3 regions of the Arthrobacter sp. Z5-13 genome follow, and region 1 is predicted to be linked to each of the others. Evidence: riboswitches for the same ligand, from Rfam matches in the RefSeq annotation. Region 1 holds a riboswitch; each other region holds the start of a gene.
The links. Region 1 has a riboswitch for cyclic di-AMP ahead of M1E02_RS17475 (aggregation-promoting factor C-terminal-like domain-containing protein). Riboswitches for the same ligand answer to the same signal wherever they lie in the genome.

Region 1 (7,133 bases):
GGGCGCCCGACGCTGGGCTGGGGGGCGAATGCCTAAACAACTGTTCGGGGTAGGAAAGTCAGGCGTGCATTCGACAACAGCGCATGTCAGAGCCAGCGGATGTGCTGGTCCGAGATACTGCGGCTGCAGGTGCTGTTGAGTTCTTGTTCACAATGAGAGTGTGCAACGTAACAATGACAACTTGCAAGTAACAATGGACCGATTCGTCCGCATCGTGAGACAAAACAGCATTATGTGATGTAAATCACCATTCTGTGACGGGGATAAAATAACAGTTGTTTTTCTGTCTGAACGTTCGGGAAAGCAGCTTTTCCGAACAAAATTCTTCGTTTCGGCCTACATTTGCGTTTATATTCAGTTGCTTTTGGAATACCGAAACACACTGCCTCTAACCGCTGTCAATGTCCAGCCCCTTTACACGGCCTCCTGAAAAGTTCGCTTAATTTGCATCTGCTAGGCAATGCGGCAGTACCAACCCACTCACAGGCTCCACACAGGAAGCGCACAGCCCAGACAATCCCGCAGGGCAAAAACTTAGGTATGCCAGCAACTCACACCAGTAATCTGCCGCAGCTCACCCACCCTGACGGGTCCCCTATTCGGGCCCTCGTGGCGGACGACGAACCAAGCCTCTCCGAACTGATGAGCATGGGTTTGAGAATGTCCGGCTGGTCTGTAGCGATAGCAGGAGACGGGCCTGCAGCGGTCAAACTCGCCAAGGACTTTCGTCCCGATGTCCTCATTCTGGACGTCATGCTTCCAGGCTTCGACGGCGTTGAACTGTTGAAGCGGATACGCACGTTTGCGCCAGGAGTTCCGGCGCTGTTCCTGACAGCGAAGGACGATGTGCAGGACCGCATTACGGGCCTGGCCGCCGGTGGGGACGACTACGTGACCAAGCCCTTCAGCATGGAGGAGGTTCTCTTGCGCCTTCACCGGCTGGTTCAGCGTTCAGGCGTTGCAGCCATGGACACTTCCGAGCTGGCAGTGGACACGCGGGAAGTAACCCGCGGAGGCGAGGACCTGCAGCTGACAGCCACCGAATTCGAAGTTTTGCGCTACCTGATGGAAAACGCCAAACGTGTTGTCAGCAAGGCGCAGATCCTGGATAACGTCTGGAATTACGATTTCGGCGGCCAGGCCAACATTGTGGAGCTTTACATTTCCTACCTGCGGAAGAAAGTCGACGCCACACTCCCCCCAATGATCCACACCATGCGCGGTGCGGGCTACGTGATCAAGCCCGCGGTCTGACCACGTGCAGCCCCTGACCGTCCCCCGCACCTGGCGCCAGCCGTCAACTTGGCATCTGCGCACCCGGCTCGTGCTTCTTGCCATGGCCCTCCTCGTGGCTATTTGCGGGGCCACAGGACTGGTCAGCTACGCCTCCATGGACTCGTTCCTGACGGGGCAGCTGGACGATAATCTCCAGCTCGCCTCGAAAAACGCCGTCAAAGGGGGCAGGGCGCCACTGGGTACCCCCAACGGGCCCGATCCCCTGGACTTGCCAGGACAAGGGGTGGGAACGGTCTTCGCGCGGATCCAGAATGGACAGGTCAGCAGTGCCGGGTTCCTGGCTTCGGACACCAGCAGAGCCGCGCTCTCCCCTGACGACAACCATGTTCTGTTGGACGTGCCGACCGATGGCACTCCCGTTACAAGGACTTTGGCAGATGGGGACTACCGGCTGCTCGCGGTCCAGACGCGTTCCGGAGATGTCGCGATAACAGGCCTTCCCTTGGCTGGGAAGGAGAGCACCCTGAATTCCCTGGTGTGGACCATGGGGGTGGGGTCACTCGCCGGAATACTGCTGATCGGCCTGGCAGGTACAGCGATAATCCGCCGCAACCTCAAGCCCCTTGAACAGTTGTCTGATGTGGCCACTCAGGTCTCGCGCTTACCGCTCGACGCCGGCGAGGTGGCACTCGCCGTGCGGGTCCCGCCGTCGAGCGCTCACCCCGGAACTGAAGTGGGCAGGGTTGGCCACGCTCTGAACCTCATGCTTGATAACGTCTCCCGGGCCCTCGAGTCCCGGCAAAGGAGCGAGACCAAGGTACGACAGTTTGTGGCGGATGCCTCCCACGAACTGCGAACCCCTCTCACTGCCATCCGCGGCTACACCGAGCTGATGAGGATGACGGAAAACCTGACGCCTGACGGGACGAAATCCCTGGCAAGGGTACAAAGCCAGTCCGAGCGAATGACTGCACTGGTGGAAGACCTGCTCATGCTCGCCCGCATTGACGAAGGGCGGCAGTTGCCATTCGGCGACGTGGATCTCACCCAGCTGGTGGTCGAGACGGTCAGTGATGAGCGGGTGATGGCGCCCGACCGAAATTGGAAGCTTGAATTGCCGCGAGGTGCGGTCATGGTCCGCGGCGACGCGTCGGGACTGCGGCAGGTCCTGACGAACCTGCTTTCCAACGCCCGGAAGCACACACCGCCTGGAACCACTGTTGTGGCCGGTGTGGTGGGCGCATGTGAAGGGAGCGTCGTCATTTCCGTGGCTGACGATGGGCCCGGCATCGATCCCGGATTCATTGACAAGGTATTCACCCGTTTTACCCGCGCGGATGCCTCAAGAGCGAGCACTCGAGCTGGAGGAAGCAATAGTGAAGATGAGGGATCCAGCGGCCTTGGGTTGTCGATCGTCCAGTCGATCATGGAGGCTCACAGAGGCAGTGTTGAGGTCACTTCCCGCCCTGGCCGCACACGTTTTTTGCTCAGGTTTCAGGCGCAAGGCAACACGCCGCCGTCGTGATCTCTGTTACCAAAATGTGACTTAAGCCCTCAACTCCTGTAGCGTCGTGGGGGTGCGGCTACCGTTCTGGCCGCATTTCCGGTTGGACGCCAAACTCTGCCGCTTCCCGGATACCGCATGACCAGGCAGAGGCGGGGGACCCAGAGTCTCCGGGCAATTTGTGCAGCATTCCGCCCTTGGGGTGAAGCCGACACGTGATTTTCCGTGCGGCCGGATGACCTCATCCGAACCCGACAGCTAACTCCGCAGGCGTTGAGAGGCAATCATGACTGAACCCTTGGTACAAACGCGCCCTGATCACAATCCGGAGCCTGAGAACGCACCGGATCAGCCCTCAAAGCATGGGATTTCAAGGCACCGCGCGGAAGGCTCCAAAACCCCCTTCTCCCTCTCCAGGTTGAACTCGGGCCTGGGTGGCAACGGCTATCGTCTGGCTGTCGTCGCCTCGGCCTGTGCCGTACTGATTGGTGTGGGTGCAGCGGGGCAGGCCTCAGAGCCGGCCACACCGGCAGCTGCTCCCGCGGCCCAAGCTCCCACAACGGCCAACGCGGAATCACGAATCGACTTCGAAAAGTCTCTGGTTGAGGCGAAGGCAGCTCCTTCGCAGGCACCGGTTGAGCCCCAGGCAGCGCCTGCCCCAGCCCCAGCCCCGGCCCCAGAACCTGCACCAGCACCGGCTCCAGAGCCCGCCCCCGCACCCGTAGCGGTGGACGATCCTGCAGCAGCCCAGGCCTACGCTGCGAGTCAGCTTGCCACCTACGGTTGGGCTGCGGACCAAATGCAGTGCCTCGTGACACTCTGGACCAAGGAATCGGACTGGAAGACCACTGCCACCAACCCCAGCAGCGGCGCCTATGGAATCGTGCAGTCCCTTCCCGCTGAGAAGATGGCCACTGCCGGTGCTGACTACGTGACCAACTTCCGGACCCAGATCAACTGGGGCCTGAACTACATCAAGGAACGCTACGGCTCCCCCTGCGGCGCCTTGAACTTCCACTACGCCAACAACTGGTACTAAACCTGTAGCCAGCGTCGGGGATCAAAGCCGGAAAGAAATAACGTTCTTTCCGGTGGCATCCTGATTGACTGTGGCGGACACCGCTGAGTAGTCGCGGACGTGGAGGACGCCGTCGGGAAGCTCTCCGGTGTTGGGCCCAACAGCGATGGTCCGGATGCCCGCTGCTACACCGGCGGCAATCCCGGCGGGGGCGTCTTCAAACACCAGGGCGTCGCTGGGGTGGACACCAAGGAGCGACGCCGCCAGGAGGTAGCCCTCCGGGTCCGGCTTGCCCCGGGTAACGTCAGCGGCGAAGACAGCAGAGACGGGAATAGTCAGCCCGGCTGCAGCCATACGCACCTCAGCGAGCCCGCGGAAAGCCGACGTCACCAGGGCCACGGATTCGGCCGGAAGACTCGCCAGGAGCTCCACGGCGCCCGGCACCGGAATGATCCCGCGCGTCTCAGCCAGCTCCATCCGCCCGAGCTCCTCGGTGAGGGCTTCGACGTCGGATCCGGCGGGGGCGTAACGCCGCACGGTACCGATGGCTTGGACGCCGTGCGAGGTCCGTAGGATTTCGGCATAGTCGAGGCGGTACCGGCCGGCGAATTCGCCCCACACCCTTTCCACAATGCTGGTGGAATCTACGAGCGTCCCGTCCATGTCGAACAGGACAGCGCGGGCGGTCAGTGTGTAGTTGGGCAGGCTCATCAGGTTATCCGGCGATCCCGTACAACCTGTCGCCCGCATCGCCCAGTCCGGGCACAATGTAGGACTTGTCGTTGAGTTTCTCGTCGATGGAAGCAAGCACGATAGTGACGTTGGCGTCCGAGAGTTCTTCCTCGAGCCTGGCAAGGCCTTCCGGGGCAGCAAGGAGGCAGATGCAGGTGACATCCGAAGCGCCGCGCTTGAAGAGGAACTTGATGGCCTCACGGAGCGTTCCGCCTGTGGCCAGCATGGGGTCCAGCACGAAGATCTGCCGGTTGGTCAGATCCTCCGGGAGCCGTTCAGCATAGGTGATGATGTCCAGGGTTTCCTCGTCCCTGGCCATCCCCAGGAAGCCGACCTCCGCCGTCGGGACCAGCTTGGTCATCCCTTCCAGCATGCCCAGACCGGCGCGAAGGATGGGAACCACAAGTGGCGTGGGCTTGGTGAATGCGGTACCCACCGCGGTGCTCACCGGCGTCTCGATGGTCACCGGCTGGGTGCGGACATCCCGCGTGGCCTCATAAGCCAGAAGAGTTACCAGCTCCTCTGTGAGCTGCCGGAAAACCGGCGAAGGGGTCTTTTTGTCCCGCAGGACGGTGAGCTTGTGGGCGACCAGTGGGTGGTCCACGACGAGTGTGCGCATGGGGTCAAAACTATCATCCGGGCGACTTGTCCCCGCCCTGGCTCCGAACCACCCCACCGGACTCTGCAGGAGCCGAATCCGAGAGATGGGCGGGATGGTCAAAAGTGGGCGCCGGACCCGCATGCTCGCGACGGCGGGTGAGATGGAAGAGCCTGTGGGCCAAAATCACAAAGCCGAGCCAGGCAAGCCCCAGGAGCCAAGCCGCAATCACGTCGGTCAGCCAATGATGGCCCAGGAACACCCGGCTCAGTCCCATCGCGCCGGCGAAGAGGATGCCTGCCGCCACCACGGAGATCCGGATCCACATGTGGGCCACCTCCAGGCAGATCAGATACACCAGGACACCGATCACCACTGTGGTGTTGAGGGTGTGGCCGCTGGGAAAAGACGGCGACGTCTCATAGGGGGCAACGGCGTCGACATGGTCCGGACGGGTCCGGCCAAACAGTCGCTTGCCAACGCTCGTGGCCGTCACTGACACCGCTGCGGCTCCGGCAACGAGGATAATCGGGCGCCAGGTCCTGGTGGTAAACGTCAGCCAGGCCGTCAGGAAGCTGGCCAGGATGGGCATGCCGATACTTCCACCGATATTGGTGAAGGCCGTCATCGCCCCATTCATCTCGGGGCTTCGGATCTGTTTCGCAAAGGCGAGGGCGGGATGATCCAGCCCGGCCACACCGCTTTCGTCCACGACGTCCTCGTACACCTCTGCCCCCAGGAGGGCGAACGAAACTATCATGGCGCCGCCGATCAGGAGGGTGAGCCACAGAGCCGCATACGGAGCCACCCAGAGCCCATATCGATCGACCACTGTTTTCAGGACACGGTCAGTCAAAGGTTTCATGATGCCTCCCCGTTTTTTCTGCTTACAAGGCTGCTTACCATCGAAACTATCATTGACCCATGACTTCCCCGGAGCCCCGCCATGCTGAGTGGATGGGCCTTGCCCTGACTGAGGCCCGGCTGGCACTGGCCACGGAGGACGTGCCCATTGGCGCCGTCGTCATCGGGCCTGACGGGACGGTTCTGGGTTCCGGCCGCAACGAGCGTGAGGCCCTCGGCGATCCGACTGCGCATGCAGAGATGGTGGCCATCAGGGAAGCAGCGGCGCGACTTCGCATCCTGCGGGCCCTGGATGGCGGCATTGACGAGGGCTGGCGGTTGGAGGATTGCACCCTTGTGGTGACGCTTGAGCCATGTGCCATGTGCGCCGGAGCAATCGTGCTGGCCCGCATGCCCCGGGTGGTGTTTGGGGCCTGGGATGAAAAGGCGGGAGCCGCCGGTTCCGTGTTCGACGTCCTCCGCGAGCGCCGCCTCAACCATTGGGTGGAGGTCTACGCCGGAGTCCGGGAGCAGGAATGCGCCGCACTGCTCCGTGGATTTTTCGCCCAGCACCGAGGCATCTGAGGGCACCAGGGCGTGTGACTTTTCGGCTCCAGGAACCTTCATTGGCCGGCCGTTCCGTCCAGCGTCGCCAGCACCGTCCGTGCGGTGTCCTCCCAACCGGGAAGCCGTTCCCTCACCGCCATTGCCGCCGTGCGCCATTGTGTGCGGAGGCCTGGATCCGTCAACCAGCTCCCGAGAATACGGGCCAGCGGCGCGGGATCGGTAGCGAGCTCGACGGCGGCGCCCGGGAGGGGCGCATCTGCTGCTTGGGTCCCGGCTTCTTCCCCGCTCCCCTGCCGCAATCCGGCGTGCAGCGCCTCCACCGCGCCCGTCCCGGCACGGACTATGACGGGAAGCCCGTGGGCGAGGGATTCCGGAACCACCAGTCCATAAGCTTCCGCACGCGAGACCAGCAGGCTCAGGTCTGCCGCCTTCCATTCGGCGTCGAACTCCTCGCCGCCCAACTCGCCAGCCAGGCGGACGCGTGAACCAAGGCCAAGGCGCTCGACGGCGGCACGCACGTCGCGTGTGTACGCTTCGTCAGCGGAATCCGAGCCAATCAGCGAGGCGGTCCACGGCAGGTCCATCAGCTGGGCAAGAGCCCCCAATAGGATCAACTGGTCCTTGTTGGGCAGTAA
Region 2 (7,133 bases), 1.5 Mb from region 1:
TAAAAAAGGGAATTAGCTGATGGCGTAGGCGAGGTTCACCGTGGCGCCTTTGCATGCGTCCTGGTTGGTGGCCTTGTTATTGAAGGTGATGGTGGCTCCGGTCCAAGCGCCCTTGGCAGTGCCGGCGGGGATCTCAGCGCCCACTGTCATGGCGGCATTGGCGATGATGTAGTCGGAGGCGTCGCAGCCAACGGCAACCACGCCGTTGACGGTGACGCTGGAGATGCTGGCCGTGACGCTCGAAACATACACCGGGCTGGTGTTGCCGTTAGTGAAATTACCGCTCAACGCCTGTGCGGCACCGCCGGGCTGCAAGCCGGAAACGACACTGGTCTGCACAGCGGTAATAGGCACATTGGTGGCGGTGGTGGCGGTTCCCGTTCCCGAGCCTCCCGCGGACCAGAAGGCATAGGCCACGCCGGCTCCGGAAAGGAGGACGACGGCGGTGGCTGCTGCGGCGGCAGTCTTTTTCGAGTTTTTGCGCATGACGGAACTCCAAGGGCGATGAGAAGTGAATGGTTTGGAAGACTCGCGAGAATTACAGCTCCCGAAGAACCGGATGACTGAAAGATCGTGAGTGAGGCCTGGCGGGTGATGTGTTCAACCGCCTCGACAGAAGACACGCTAACAGCGGAAAAATCCGAAACTTGAGAATCTGCGAAGCCGCGGAAGATCTTGAGGAAAGATTGCCTGAGCTTGCCTTAGGCCGTGGAAATCCTGCGCAAACCCTCACGTTCACGATCCCGCAGGACCCTGAGCGGAAGTCAGTCCGAGGTGATTGGATCGTTGGGTTTCTTGAGGGATCTTGAGCGCTCCGATTCGCCGCTTTTGGAATGGGACTGGAGCCGGGACAAGAAGAGGGCTGCCAAAAGCGCTGCTGCCACATGGCTATCCACCATCAGTTCACCGGAATGTGGGGATGCAGCTTCGGGGGAGAGCTCAGGCAGCTTCCAGTCCACGCCACCATCATGTCCGTGGCGAGGCGAGACGCCGCCAGGCACGGAGCCGAAAAAGTCGAAAGCAAGGTGCAGTAGCTGTTGGATCAGCCCGCAAAACACCAGCAATGACCATCCGGAAGCCAAGAGCCCGCCCAGCAAGGTTGCGGCCAAGCTGATCAAGGCCGTCAGTGCCAGGAGAATCAACGGTCCAAGGTTCTGGCCCCCGGAGATCACGTGCGCAATTGCCCCCAGGGAGACGGTCGCGGGCCCGGCCAGCCATCCGTACCGCGGGCTCTGACGATTGAAGTCCTCTGCCACGGGAATCCCTCCTGCGCTGGGTGCAGTCATCTGCGCCTGAATCTACTGGGTGCCCCTACGATTGTCAGCATGATCAGCCGCGCAGACGTCAACGAAGCCTCCGCAAGAATCGCCGATAAGGTCCGACGCACGCCCCTGATCCAACTTGACCCGGGAACTTTCGCGGGCGACGTGTGGCTCAAATGTGAGTTCATGCAGCACACCGGCACGTTCAAGGCCAGAGGTGCTTTCAATCGCATTCTTGCCTCCAACGAACGTGGGGAGTTGAATCCCGACGTAGGTATCGTCGTCGCTTCCGGCGGGAACGCGGGACTTGCCAATGCGTATGCTGCAGGCCAGCTTGGAGTCGCTGCGTCTGTTTATGTCCCGGAGAACGCCCCGCCCGTAAAAGTCAGCAAGCTCGTGACAACAGGAGCAACCGTGGTCCAGGGCGGAGCAGAATATGCGGAAGCCTATGAGGCCGCCATCAAGTATGCCGCTGAGACCGGGGCTGTCTATTGCCATGCCTACGACCAGCCGGAGATCGCCGCGGGGGCCGGCACTGTTGGTTCTGAACTGCTGGAACAACTCAAGGACGTGGACACTGTTGTGGTGGCCGTGGGCGGCGGAGGACTGATGGCGGGAGTGGCCGCAGCGGTGGAAGGCCAGGCCAAGGTTGTGGCCGTGGAGCCTTATACAGCCCCCACTCTTTCTGCTGCGCTCCAGGCGGGGGAGCCCGTTGATGTTGCTGTCTCGGGGATAGCGGCTGACGCCCTGGGAGCACGCCGGATAGGAGAGATCGCCTTTGCCGTGGCGTCCCGTACCGGGGTAGCAAGCCTCTTGGTTTCCGACGACGACATCGTCACCGCCCGTACCTGGTTATGGGAGCACTACCGCATCATCGTGGAGCATGGCGCCGCTGCCGCATTCGCCGCGCTCCACTGTGGTGCGTACGTCCCTTCCGAAGGTGAGCGGGTCGTCGTCGTACTCTGTGGCTCCAATACAGATCCCGCCACCGTTTAGCACGTCTATTTAACGTGTCGAAAAGTTTTGTTACTGAAACGTGACATCTGGTAGGAGCAGAAGCTACTCTCTTGTGGTGCCCACGGCTCCAGCCGGGGCATTCCCGCGTCAGTATGCCGAACCCTGCCGCTGACGGGGATTCGTCCGCATTTTTTCAGCGGCAGGGACGGGGGAACCACGATTCCACTCGGACCTCTTGTCAGGTCCTAGGGGTTAAGCCGCTTTGCCCCGCCCTTTGGCGGTGTGGACCGGCCGGGTGAACTCCCATCCGAACCCGACAGCTCACCCCGCAGGCATGGGAGAGGCAAAAACACCATGTCACAAAAGTCCATTTTGGCGCGCCATCGTGCCACCCCTGCCCGCTCAACCGTCATGAGCGGGTTGTCCACTTCGGCTAAATCCCACGCTCTATCGCTGGGCAGGCCGGCACTCATCATCGCCGCCGCATCAGGCCTTCTTTTCGGAGTCGGCGCTCCTGCCCATGCTGGAGCACACGCACCGGATGGTTCTACCGGCGCCACTGTCGGTGCCGCTGCCCAGGCCCCGGCCCCGGCACCGGTACAGGCAGCAGCAGTCGCTCCCGCCCCAGCGGTTGCCCCGGCCGCTGTTCCGGCTGCAGGACGGGTCCACACAGTGGTTTCCGGCGACACGCTCGGCGCAATTTCGGCACGTTACGGCGTAAGCCTGAATTCTGTCCTGGCCGCCAACAACCTGGCCATGACGTCCATCATCTACCCCGGCAACCAGATCCGGATCCCGGCAGGGGGACAGGCAGCTGCACCCACCGTGGCGCTGGCATCGACCTCCATCAGGCCGGTTACGGCTCCGGCTCCGGCACCGGCACCCGCCCCCGCTCCGGCACCCGTTGCGGCAAGCGGCACTGGTGCAGCATTGCTCGCTTCCGCCTATGCCCAGATCGGCGCAACCCAGGATTGCACCATTCTGGTGGAGCGTGCCCTGCGGTCCATCGGCAAGAGCGTGGGAGACCTCGCACCGACCCAGTTCTTCCAGTACGGAACGGTGGTTGGAACTCCGGCACCCGGTGATCTGGTCATCACCTCCGGGCACATCGGGATCTACGCAGGCAACGGACAAGTTGTCAGCAGCGGCATGAACTATGTCAATGCCACGCTGGTCCATCCGTTGTCATGGCTCTCGGGCTATTCCTTTGTGCGGGTCGCCTAGTCCGGCCTCTACCGAAGCGCAGACAAAGGGAAGCGGCAGGTGCCGGGAGATCCGGTACCTGCCGCCCTCTGACTCCAAGAGTGTCAGCTGCGTTTCACACTTTCAGCGGCAACTCGTGAACTTCGTCTGCGCGGTGGCCTGTCCGTTCGTGGATCCGCTGTACAGCTTCGGCTGATGGGGCCTCGGACAGGCAATAAATAACGCCGGCTTCGGGGTCGGCCCAGGCGTTCTTGAAATTGACGTTTTCCTCGGCCTGGATGGCCAGATCAGCTGCATGGGCTGCCTGGAGGTCCTCCCGGCTTAGGCCCTTCATGTTGTGGTGAACATCCATAAATTCCGGCATAGCTCTCTCCTTAGGTAGGGCCTGCATGGGTTGCAGTATGGAGTTAAGGGAGACGGTAGGCCTCTGGCGTTACACGGTCAATAGCGCTCTCGTGGGGAATAATGAGCCCATGCAACCGCAGTGGAGTACCCGCATCGCCTGGCCCGATTTGCCGGGACACGTGAGGGCCGGCATCGAAGAGATCCTGGGATCTCCGGTAGAGGAATGGAGCCGCCAGCAGGGTGGGTTCTCCCCTGGCACTGCCGACAGGTTGCGAACCGCTTCGGGGCAACGGGTCTTTGTCAAAGCTGTTGGCACAGTCCTGAACGAGCATTCCCCCGCCATCCATCGGAAAGAGGCGGCCAATACCCCCGGCCTACCTCCCGAGGTACCGTCACCCGCGTTGATTGGAACGTTCGACGACGGCGAATGGGTTGCCCTCATACTGGCTGATGTTGAAGGACGTGCTCCGGATCTCCCTTGGTCCTTGGCCGAACTGACCATTGTGCTGGATGCTTTGCTGGATCTGGCCGGCACCCCGGTTCCTCAATCCCTGGCGCATCTGCCATTCCTTGAACACGAGCTTCGTGAGGCGTACGGCGGCTGGGCACGTGTGAGGGAGGATCGTCCCGAAAGCTGCGACCCCTGGATCCTCGAGAACCTGGATGCCCTCGAAACATTGGCTGCGCAAGGCCTGAAGGACCTCGGCGGCAGCAGCCTGGTGCACACAGATATCCGGGCTGACAACATCCTGATCACCGGCGACAACAAGGCTGTCCTGGTCGATTGGCCCTGGGCTTGTATCGGTGCCGGCTGGATAGACGGGTTGTCGCTGCTGATCAATGCGCGGCTGTTTGATGCGGACTTTGATGTTGAGTCGGTGCTGTCTTCCCATCCGGTCTTTTCGGAGGTTCTGCCAAGCAGTGTGGACGGGGTCCTGTCCGGACTCGGAGCTTATTTTATTGATGCCGCCCGCCAACCGCCGCCCCCTGGGCTTCCCACCCTCCGCGCCTTCCAGCAGCAGCAAGGCGACGCTGTCATCGCGTGGCTCCAACAGCGCGCCTGCGTGGGGTAATCCTGTGCTGGACGGGGCAGGGCCCGGGAAATCTGCGTTGAATTTCCCAATGCTGCTGCTGGTGGACCTGGACAACACGCTGGTGGACAGGGCATTTGCCTTCAACCAGTGGGCGGCTGAGTTCGTGCGGGACGTCGGCGGGTCGGCGGCGGACGTTGCATGGCTCATTGAGTCAGACGGTGATGGGTATCAACCCCGTGAATCGCTTGCCACCGCCGTCAAGGCCCGATTCAAGACAAGTTATGGGATCCCGGCCCTGATTGAGCTGCTCCTGTACGAGCATGTTGGCGCCATGGTCCTTGACTCCGCCACGGCTGCTGCCTTGGACAACGCCCGAAATCATGGATGGAAGATAGGCGTCCTCACCAATGGAACCGTGAGCCAGCAAATGCTCAAGGTCAAGACCATCGGACTGGAGAAGTACGTAGACGCCGTGGTGATTTCCGAAGCTGAAGGTGTGAAGAAGCCGGATCCGCGTATCTTCCACCTTGCTGCGGAACGTGTGGGCGTGGGGCTCGCCGGGAGTTGGATGGTGGGCGACCACCCCACGGCTGACATCTCCGGTGGCCGCGGCGTGGGTCTGGCAACCGGCTGGGTATCCCGCGGGCGGGACTGGCCTCCCGGTCTGGAACCGCCTTCCCTGTCAGGCAGAACGGCCGCTGCGGTCATGGACGCCATTGTCACGCCTACTCAAACACGCTGAGACAGATCTCGCGCGTCAACTGTTGGATGACATCGATTCTGCCTTGCTTGCCGAACGGGTTCTCGGTGAAGATCGCCAGTGAATAGGCGGTACCGCCTGAGGCGAGGATACCGACGTCGTGCATGAACTGGTCCACGATGCCGTACTTGTGGTGGACGGTTATGCCGGCCGGAACAGCGGCAGGGATCAGTTCTTCGTTGTTGGTTTGCTGCATGTAGCCCAGAAGCTGCGCAGTGTGCTCCGGATTGATCAGCTCCCCTGAATACAGCCTCATCAACAAGATGGCCATTTCCATGGGCGTCAGGAGATTTTGGGTGGGGTCGTAGCTGATCCCGATGGAGGCCGCATACCCGATGAGCCGGGGGAAGCCGATCGCGTCCATGAGAAGCAGCCATGAATCGTCGCTGCTGGAGTTGATCATGGCCTCCAGTTGGAAGGCGGCGGTGTAGTTGCCAAGCGGTTCATCCAGCCTGAGATTCCCGGTTTCCACGAGCCGGTAGTAGGCAACGGCCGTGAGGACCTTGGCAGTGCTGGCTGCCAAATACGCGGACACATCGCCATACAGGCGCACTTCCCCCCTCTGCACGTCTGCCAGGGCGACGCCGATCCTGAAATCCCCGTTTGCAGCGATGATCTGCTGAATCGCGTCATCCAGTTCCTCTGTCATGCCTGGCGGCTGTTGCCCTTGCGGTGAGGTTTCCGGCGGCAACGGGTTACCGGCGTCAAAGTCACGGGCGCCGGCTTGGTTTGGCAAGGGGAGGGGGCCCGGACCGTCGGGAGACGAACGAATAGCGGCCAAAACAAGGGTAATCAGGATAATGACCGTCGTGATTGTCCAGATCACCACCAGGCGCGTCATTGCTCTGCGGGGCGCCGTCCCCGGCCGCCTGCCGCTTGTATTTGAGGGGGCTGATGAAGTCATCCCGGTCCCTCCACCCCAACCGACAGGGACCGCCGGCTGCATCAGCGGATTCAACGTGGACGTCGATGGGAGGCGTCTATTCCATCGAATGTAGCCCCGGCACCAGCCGTTGTCCATGAACGTTCATGCCCTGCTCCGCACTGGCGGCCTTGCCCCGCTTGAGCTGCCCTGCCCCGGGCCGCTCAAGCGGGGCAAGGCCGCTTTTATGAGAAATGGGAGTGCCGCACGCATCCCCCCAATACATCGGATGCGGGCGGCACTCCTGCTGACGGAGCCTTTGACTCCTGCCTTTTGCTGAGACCCTGCTTATGGTGAAATCTTGCTGAAGCGCCTAGTTGTTGAAGCGCTCCGGGCGGAATGTGGCCAGCATCGGGTGTTTTTTGCCCGACACGATCTCGTCGGCCATCAATTCACCGGCGATCAGGCCAAGGGTTGCTCCGGAGTGGGTGAAGGCCACGAAGCAGCCGGGGGCCTTCTCGAGTTCACCGAACACCGGCTCGCCGTCGCCCGGAATCGGTTTACGGCCGATCTTCCAGGAGGCAGGCTTCAGCTCAGGGTTTCCGGCCACCAGCTTGGAGGCTTCATCGGCCAGTTCCTGCACCACTTCTTCCGGAATGGTGAAGCTGCCGTCCTCGAATTCGGTGATGTGTTCCTCGTACCAGTCGTGA
Region 3 (7,133 bases), 140 kb from region 1:
ACTCCGGTGAAGAGGTCCAATGTTGGAGAGCCAGCGCTGCGTCCATGGGGGTGGTGGCGGGATGAATCTCTGCACCGGCTGCACGGAGCTCTGACACGATCTGCACGACCCGCTGGGAAAATGCCGGTTGCAGGCGGACCAGTTCCGTGTAGCTGCGACCCAGTCCTGCGGGATAAATTCCGACGACGTCCCTGAGACTTCCAACGGGAAGATAGAACCTGTGCTTAGCCGCCGCTGGAGCCGTTCCGTGGGGAGGTTCGGCCCGTTGCACCAGTGCCAGCTCCTGAAGCGAGTGCAGCAGCTGCTCGATCACCGAAACAGTGGAACCTGTTATTACCCTCTTCAGTACCGGAGCTGACGCGCTGCGACCGGTATCAGTGTTGGTGCAGAGGTGCAGCGCCTCCAGCACCTGCATCTGGGGCCGGTTCAGCCGCTCCAAGGCACGCTGGACACTGACCCTGCCGCTGGCCCGCGCCGCCAATGCAGCGAAATCGGGCACGCCAGGGGAAATAAGGTCCGGCCGCGCGGAGAAAAGAGCCCGCAACGATTCATCGCTGCGCGCCTCCAATTCTTTGCTGAGCGCGCGAATAAGGGACATCAGTCCAACGTTACCGCCCGGAGGAGTTTCCTGCCCGCCGGCGGGCTACTCCGTCCGCAATCAGGGCCAGCATCAGGAGGAATGCGAGGGGTAAGCCGTACAGTGCCGTAGAAGTAATCCAGACTGGTGCCACAATGTCGGCAAAAGCCAAGGCCATCACGGCGCCGACCGCAATCAGGGAGAGAATGGCCACGGCCGCGGCCACTATCTGGAGAGGCCGCTGGAAGCTCGAGGGAATCATGACGCAACGCTAACAGCCCCGGAGCAGGAGGGCTGAAAGCAGGAAACAGGGGTCCGGCAGGATAATGTTGACGTAACAGACCAATATGGATCAGGCGTCCTGCCCAAACCCGCGAAATTGTGCGGTGCCGGACGACTGTTTCCCAGTCGCAGAAGAACGAAGAAGGTTGATTGCATGCCCACCGGCAAGGTCAAGTGGTACGACAAGGACAAAGGTTTCGGTTTCCTTGCAGGGGAAGATGGCCAAGAGGTGTTCCTGCCCAAATCTTCGCTGCCCGAGGGCATAACGGAACTCAAGGCAGGAACACGTGTTGAGTTCGGCGTAGCCGACGGCCGGAAGGGCGCCCAGGCTCTGGGTTTGCGGGTCCTGGACAAGACGCCGTCCATCGCCAAGGCGAAGCGCACCAACGCGAAGGACCTGGCACCTATGGTCCAGGATCTGGTGACCGTACTGGATAACCTGTCGGGAACGCTTTCCGCCGGAAAGTACCCGGAGGGTAACAAGGGCAAGGCCATTGCAACTGCCCTGCGTAAGGTCGCCGACGAGCTGGACGCTTAAGGCCTCCCACATGACTTCGGAATCCGATCAGACTGAATCAAAGCCTGCGAAACGACGTACAGGCGTGCCGGTCTGGCGTACCGGAAAACCGGATGCGCTTCTGGCTGCTGCCGTGGATGTTGCCCGGACAGCGGTAGAGGGGATCGCACCTGCTTCGCAGATCGGCCGGCATCTGGCCGCACGGACTGAAGGGGATCGTGTTGTCACGCACCTTTTCGAATCGAAGCTGGCCGGCTACCAGGGCTGGCAGTGGTACGCCGTTCTGACGAGGAACTCCCGGTCCAAGAGCATCACCGTCAATGAACTGGGCCTGCTTCCGTCAGAAGATTCGATTCTTGCGCCCGAGTGGGTTCCGTGGGCGGAACGCGTGCGCCCGGAGGATGCGCGCCAGGACGATGAGCCCGTCATCGAGAACCACTCTGAAGACGGAGACACCGGCATTGACGCTGCGGCCAAAGGTCTGATCGCCGCAGCAGTGGCTGACGCCGTGCCGGAAGTTGCTGATCCAGAGACAGCGCCCTCTGCAGAGTCCCCTGACCCCTTTGAAATGGCTGAGACTTCCGACGAGGCAGAGCCCTCTGATGAGGCAGAGCCCTCTGACGAGATCAACCCTTCCGACGAGGGAACCGTCTAGCCATAACGTTAAAGAAGCGCGGCGCCGCCGGTGTAACCGGACAGCGCCGCGCTTTTTAGTGTTTTGGCTGCAGAACCTGCGGGCTGCTACTTCTTCAGTTCAGCCACGACGTAATCGATGCTGGCCAACAACGCGGTGATGTCATCCGGTTCGATGGCAACGAACGTGGCAATCCTCAGCTGGTTGCGTCCCAGCTTGCGGTAAGGCTCGGTATCAACGATTCCGTTGGCGCGGAGCACCTTGGCGATCGCGGAAGCGTCGATGGAGTCATCAAAATCTATGGTGGCAATGACGTTGGAGCGGTCCTCAGGTTTGACGACGTATGGCGTTGCATACTCGGAAGCCTCAGCCCAGTCGTAGACGCGGCCGGCAGAGTCTGCTGTCCGCTTCGCTGCGAAGTCCAGGCCTCCGTTGGCATTGAGCCACTGCACCTGGGCGTCCAAGGTCACGAGGGTGGCCAGTGCAGGCGTGTTGTACGTCTGGTTGAGCAGGGAGTTGTCGATCGCCGTCTGGAGGTCCAGGAAATCCGGGATCCACCTGCCGCTTGCCTTGATACGGGCTGCCCGCTCCAAGGCCGCCGGCGAAAACAGCCCGAGCCAGAGGCCGCCATCGGAGGCGAAGTTCTTCTGCGGCGCGAAGTAGTAGACGTCGGTCTCGGCAACATCCACATCGAGCCCGCCAGCAGCGGAAGTTGCATCCACCAGAACGAGGGAACCTTCATCGGCCCCGGGGACACGTTTCACTGGAGCGGCAACACCGGTGGAGGTTTCATTCTGCGGCCAGGCGTAGACGTCAACCCCGGCCTCAGCAGCAGGGGAGGGCCGTGTGCCGGGCTCAGCCTTGATAATCGAGGAGGGCTCAAGGAAGGGCGCCTTGTTGGTGGCAGCGGCAAACTTCGAACCGAACTCGCCAAAGGACAGGTGCTGGGCCTTCCGTTCCACCAGCCCGAACGCGGCCACATCCCAGAATGCTGTTGAGCCGCCAACGCCGAGGATGACTTCATAGCCCTCCGGGGCCTGGAAGAACTGGCTCAGGCCTTGACGGACGGATCCGACAAGGTTCTTAACAGGTGCCTGCCGGTGGGAAGTTCCCAGCAGCGTTGCCGACGCAGCGGCCAGTGCATCCATCTGCTCCGGACGGACCTTGGAAGGGCCGGCACCGAACCGGCCATCCTTGGGCAGGAGGTTGGCGGGAATAGTGATGCTGGTGTCGCTCACAATGGCTCCAATTTTCGACTTTGGACGTAGGAGATGGCCCGGCAGGTAACGGTTGCTGCAACAAAGACTCCCGTTTATTCTGCCTGACGCAGCCCACTGACGGAATTTGGCCGTCATACTGCGGTCATGACCAACGGCGCTGCCCATTGGCGGCAAGAGATTATCCGGAGTAGTTCAAAATACGTTAAGCTGGCCTGACGTACAGCACCTGGGCCGGGTAACGTGGCGGGGGCCCTGAGGCCGCCCGAACGGTCTGGCACGAGGTACGGCTGACGGACGCAAGATACTGAGCTCGAGGAGCTGAGCTGGATGACGGATCTGATCGATACAACCGAGATGTATCTTCGGACGATTTTGGAACTTGAAGAAGAAAACATTGTGGCCCTTCGTGCCCGCATTGCGGAGCGCCTGCGTCATTCGGGGCCCACGGTCTCGCAGACCATTGGGCGGATGGAGCGGGATGGGCTTGTGGTTGTTTCGGGCGACCGGCATCTGGAGCTGACCGAAACAGGGCGGAAACGCGCCACCGAAGTTATGCGTAAGCACCGCCTGGCCGAGCGACTCCTTGCGGATGTGATCGGTCTGGACTGGGCATACGTCCACGATGAAGCATGCCGCTGGGAGCATGTAATGAGTGAGCGGGTGGAGCGCCGGATCTACGAAATGCTCAACCACCCGACTGAGTCCCCCTATGGCAACCCCATCCCGGGGCTGGCTGCACTGGGTGGGGAAGTCCAGCAGCCCTTCAGTGACGGGGCAGTCAATCTTCTGGTTGCCATGTCCAGCTACAGGGCCAACTCTAACGTCAGAATCAGCAGACTTGCTGAACCTATCCAGGTGGAGCCCGAACTCCTCGTTCAGCTTGACGAAGGTGGAATCCGGCCTGGGGCAAACATTTCACTTGAGCGCGTGGGGGAGTACATCTCAGTGCGTGTTCCGGACATCGAAGGTGCGCTGGAACTGCCGCCTGAAGTTGCGGCTCACGTGTTTGTTACGGTCAGCTGACCGTCCCTCATCAGCCGCCGTCAGGGACAGCGGGCGTACGAGCAGCCCAAATATAACGAAATTATTACTGCGCTAATTAATCACCTATAGTTGAGCACTAGCGCCGATACTAAAGCGTTACCTGATCTGAAGCCGAGCTCTGCCAGCAGATCAGGTGCACGAGTCACCTACTGGCAGAGGCGGGGGAACCACAACCGGCTGTTGAGAAACAGCCTCGGGGTGAAGTCCGCCAGCAGCAAGCACACCAACGAAGGTCCCTTTCAGGGCTCCTCTGTGCCGGAATGCTTGCATGGCGGACCGGATCTTTGCACTCTCTGATCCGAATCCGACAGCTAACTTCGCAGGCTATCCAGAGAGGAAGATCTTTGACCACCCAGAACGCCAGGGGCCGTCGCCGTGCGACAGGTCCTGCTTCGGAGCTGCGAGTATCCGAAGCTGTCGCCGCCGCTGGCCGTCCCCGAGACCCACACCGGGACGCTCGCCGCAGGCGCAGTCCGTTTCGCCAGGTCACCGAATTCGCGGGAGCCAGTGGTGTAGGGCAAAAAGCCGGCATTGCCCTGGCCGCTACGGGATTGATCCTTACAGTCACGGTTCCAGCCACGAGCCCCTTGGCGGCTACCGGAGAAGTCGGCTCCACCGGAGCTACGCTTTCAGCCTCTGTACAGCCCGAAGTCTCCGCAGCTGCGGGCGCGAAAGTCGATTTCAGCCGCAGTGCCGTATCCACCACCGGCGATCCTGACGGCAAACTCAAGCAACTCCTGAGTGCACAGTCCGCTGGCACCGTCAGCCGGGCAGCGTCTGCCGGAAGCCTTGGGTCTCCGCTAGATTCCCTCGTTACCGCGTCACCCTTCGGTTACCGCGTCAGCCCGATCACCGGCGGCTACGGAGAATTCCACCGCGGCCAGGACTTCGCGGCCCAATGCGGTACCGCCGTCCACGCAGCAGCCAGCGGCACGGTCACCTTTGCTGGCTGGCATCCCTTCGGAGGTGGAAACCGCGTGGTCATTGATCACGGCAACGGACTTGAAACCACCTACAATCACTTGTCCTCGTCCGACGTCAACGTAGGCCAGAAAGTGACCAGGGGCGACACCGTGGCGCTGAGCGGGACCACCGGCGCCTCCACCGGCTGCCACCTCCACTTCGAAGTGATGGTCAACGGCGAAGTCGTAGACCCCATGGGCTGGCTCTGACTTAGCCGATGGACTACTCTCACATTCCCGTGACATGCCGTGACCTGAATGTGACATTCAATCCAAAGTCCTGTACCGTCTAAACCACGCCAACTTTTCCGAAGTTGGCGCTCTTGAGTGGATTGCCTAACTCTGCCACCGCTCAAGGTCCGTTCGCATTACATCGTCTGGCAGAGGCGGGGGAACCAATTTTGGTCTTCGCAAGAAGACCTTGGGGTTAAGTCGCGAAGCTTCTGATGAAGCCAAGTGGCCGGGTGACTCCCATCCGAATCCGACAGCTCACCTCGTAGGCATTGGGAGAGGCTACTTTCGTGTCTTCACGCCACAATGCTGCGCGCCACCGTGCTCAATCGGTGCGCATGAACCCCTTGGGTTCCGTGTCTAAAGCCGTTGCTAACAACGCGGGAACCGTTGGTCGCCAAGCTGCTGTCATTGCAGCTGCTTCAGGGCTCATTCTTGCTGCCGGCCTGCCAGCCAATGCTGCAGAGGGCAATCCTGGAGTTGCAGCCACCGCGGAATCAGGCTCACAGTCCACCCAGATCGCGGTAACCGCCGAGCCGACCGCCAAGGTTGTTTTCGAGCGTCCATCCGTGACTACCGAGGCAGCGCCGAAGATCGAGACTGTCAAGGCACAGTCCGAAGAGCCGGCAATCGAATTGGCTGCCAGCACCGAAAAGACCGACAAGCCGGCCGCCTCATCAGCAGCTGCATCGGGCTTGGCAGCAATCGCCTACACCGGAGTCGGCAGCCCCTACCTGTGGGGCGGCACCACTCCCAGCGGCTGGGACTGCTCAGGCTTTACCCAGTGGGTTTACGCCCAAGCCGGAATCAGCATCCCCCGCACCAATGCCTGGACGTCCATGACGCCCACTTCCACTCCCGCCCCCGGTGACCTGGTCATGCAGAACGGCGGTGCCCACGTTGGTATCTACGTTGGCAACGGCATGATGATCAGCGCACTGAACCCCTCGCAGGGCACGATCCTGCACGCGGTGTCTGCAACAGGCACCTCCTCGTTTTACACCCTTCGCTAAGTAACCCGTTCGGGGCGTTCCGGCCTACCCCCAAGATGCCGGAGCGTCCATAGCCCACGGCCTGCCCCGCGGTCCGAGGAATACGAAAGAGAGAAAATTAATGACTACACGTGCAACCATTGCACGGCACCGCGCCGAGGTCACCAAGACCAACTCGCTGGCTGTCATTGCCAAGTCCGTCGGCGACAACGCCGGTGGTGTGGGCCGTCAGGCTGCGGTTATCGCTGCTGCTTCCGGCCTGGTCCTGACCAGTGGAATTGCCGCCAACGCGGCTGACACCAGCGTTCAGCGCGAATCCACCTCTGCGTCCACCCTCGAAGTGAAGTCAGCCGCTCCCGCGACCATCTCGGCTGCTTCCACCATTGCGATCTCCTACGAGAAGCCTGCTGTCTCCACGACGCCGGCTCCCGTCGTCGAAGCACCCAAGCCCGTCGTGGAGGTCCAGGAAGCCGCTCCGGCGGCACCCGCTGCCGCCAAAGTAAATGTCGCTGCTGCCGTTGAGGCTCCCGCTGCCGCCCCCGCAGCCGCAAGTGGCATGGGCGCTTCGATCGCCGCTGCCGCTTACGCACAGCTCGGCGTTGCCCAGGACTGCACCATGCTGGCGACCAACTCGCTGGCTGCTGTCGGCATCAACTACCACGGCTGGCCGGCAG

Region 2: linked by a shared signal. The riboswitch ahead of M1E02_RS03335 (LysM peptidoglycan-binding domain-containing protein) and the one ahead of M1E02_RS17475 (aggregation-promoting factor C-terminal-like domain-containing protein) in region 1 are both predicted to bind cyclic di-AMP.
Region 3: linked by a shared signal. The riboswitch ahead of M1E02_RS16880 (M23 family metallopeptidase) and the one ahead of M1E02_RS17475 (aggregation-promoting factor C-terminal-like domain-containing protein) in region 1 are both predicted to bind cyclic di-AMP.

What each region holds. Positions count from the first base shown of each region.
Region 1 is NZ_CP096460.1:3,770,427-3,777,559, forward strand. Features, by position in the region: gene M1E02_RS17465 (response regulator transcription factor) at 541-1,254, shown strand; gene M1E02_RS17470 (sensor histidine kinase) at 1,259-2,761, shown strand; cyclic di-AMP (ydaO/yuaA leader) riboswitch at 2,849-3,027, shown strand; gene M1E02_RS17475 (aggregation-promoting factor C-terminal-like domain-containing protein) at 3,027-3,779, shown strand; gene M1E02_RS17480 (HAD-IA family hydrolase) at 3,801-4,469, opposite strand; gene upp (uracil phosphoribosyltransferase) at 4,474-5,109, opposite strand; gene M1E02_RS17490 (phosphatase PAP2 family protein) at 5,123-5,953, opposite strand; gene M1E02_RS17495 (nucleoside deaminase) at 6,013-6,516, shown strand; gene M1E02_RS17500 (glycosyltransferase) at 6,555-7,133, opposite strand, start outside.
Region 2 is NZ_CP096460.1:713,800-720,932, forward strand. Features, by position in the region: gene M1E02_RS03320 (hypothetical protein) at 13-486, opposite strand; gene M1E02_RS03325 (hypothetical protein) at 765-1,286, opposite strand; gene M1E02_RS03330 (threonine/serine dehydratase) at 1,326-2,258, shown strand; cyclic di-AMP (ydaO/yuaA leader) riboswitch at 2,391-2,569, shown strand; gene M1E02_RS03335 (LysM peptidoglycan-binding domain-containing protein) at 2,574-3,443, shown strand; gene M1E02_RS03340 (SCO4226 family nickel-binding protein) at 3,538-3,786, opposite strand; gene M1E02_RS03345 (phosphotransferase) at 3,896-4,840, shown strand; gene M1E02_RS03350 (HAD family hydrolase) at 4,890-5,543, shown strand; gene M1E02_RS03355 (serine hydrolase) at 5,527-6,465, opposite strand; gene M1E02_RS03360 (NAD(P)/FAD-dependent oxidoreductase) at 6,797-7,133, opposite strand, start outside.
Region 3 is NZ_CP096460.1:3,631,070-3,638,202, reverse strand. Features, by position in the region: gene M1E02_RS16910 (helicase-associated domain-containing protein) at 1-598, opposite strand, end outside; gene M1E02_RS16905 (hypothetical protein) at 609-839, opposite strand; gene M1E02_RS16900 (cold-shock protein) at 1,014-1,397, shown strand; gene M1E02_RS16895 (DUF3027 domain-containing protein) at 1,408-2,031, shown strand; gene serC (phosphoserine transaminase) at 2,118-3,248, opposite strand; gene M1E02_RS16885 (iron-dependent transcriptional repressor DtxR) at 3,558-4,253, shown strand; cyclic di-AMP (ydaO/yuaA leader) riboswitch at 4,405-4,615, shown strand; gene M1E02_RS16880 (M23 family metallopeptidase) at 4,619-5,446, shown strand; cyclic di-AMP (ydaO/yuaA leader) riboswitch at 5,576-5,753, shown strand; gene M1E02_RS16875 (C40 family peptidase) at 5,758-6,480, shown strand; gene M1E02_RS16870 (NlpC/P60 family protein) at 6,581-7,133, shown strand, end outside.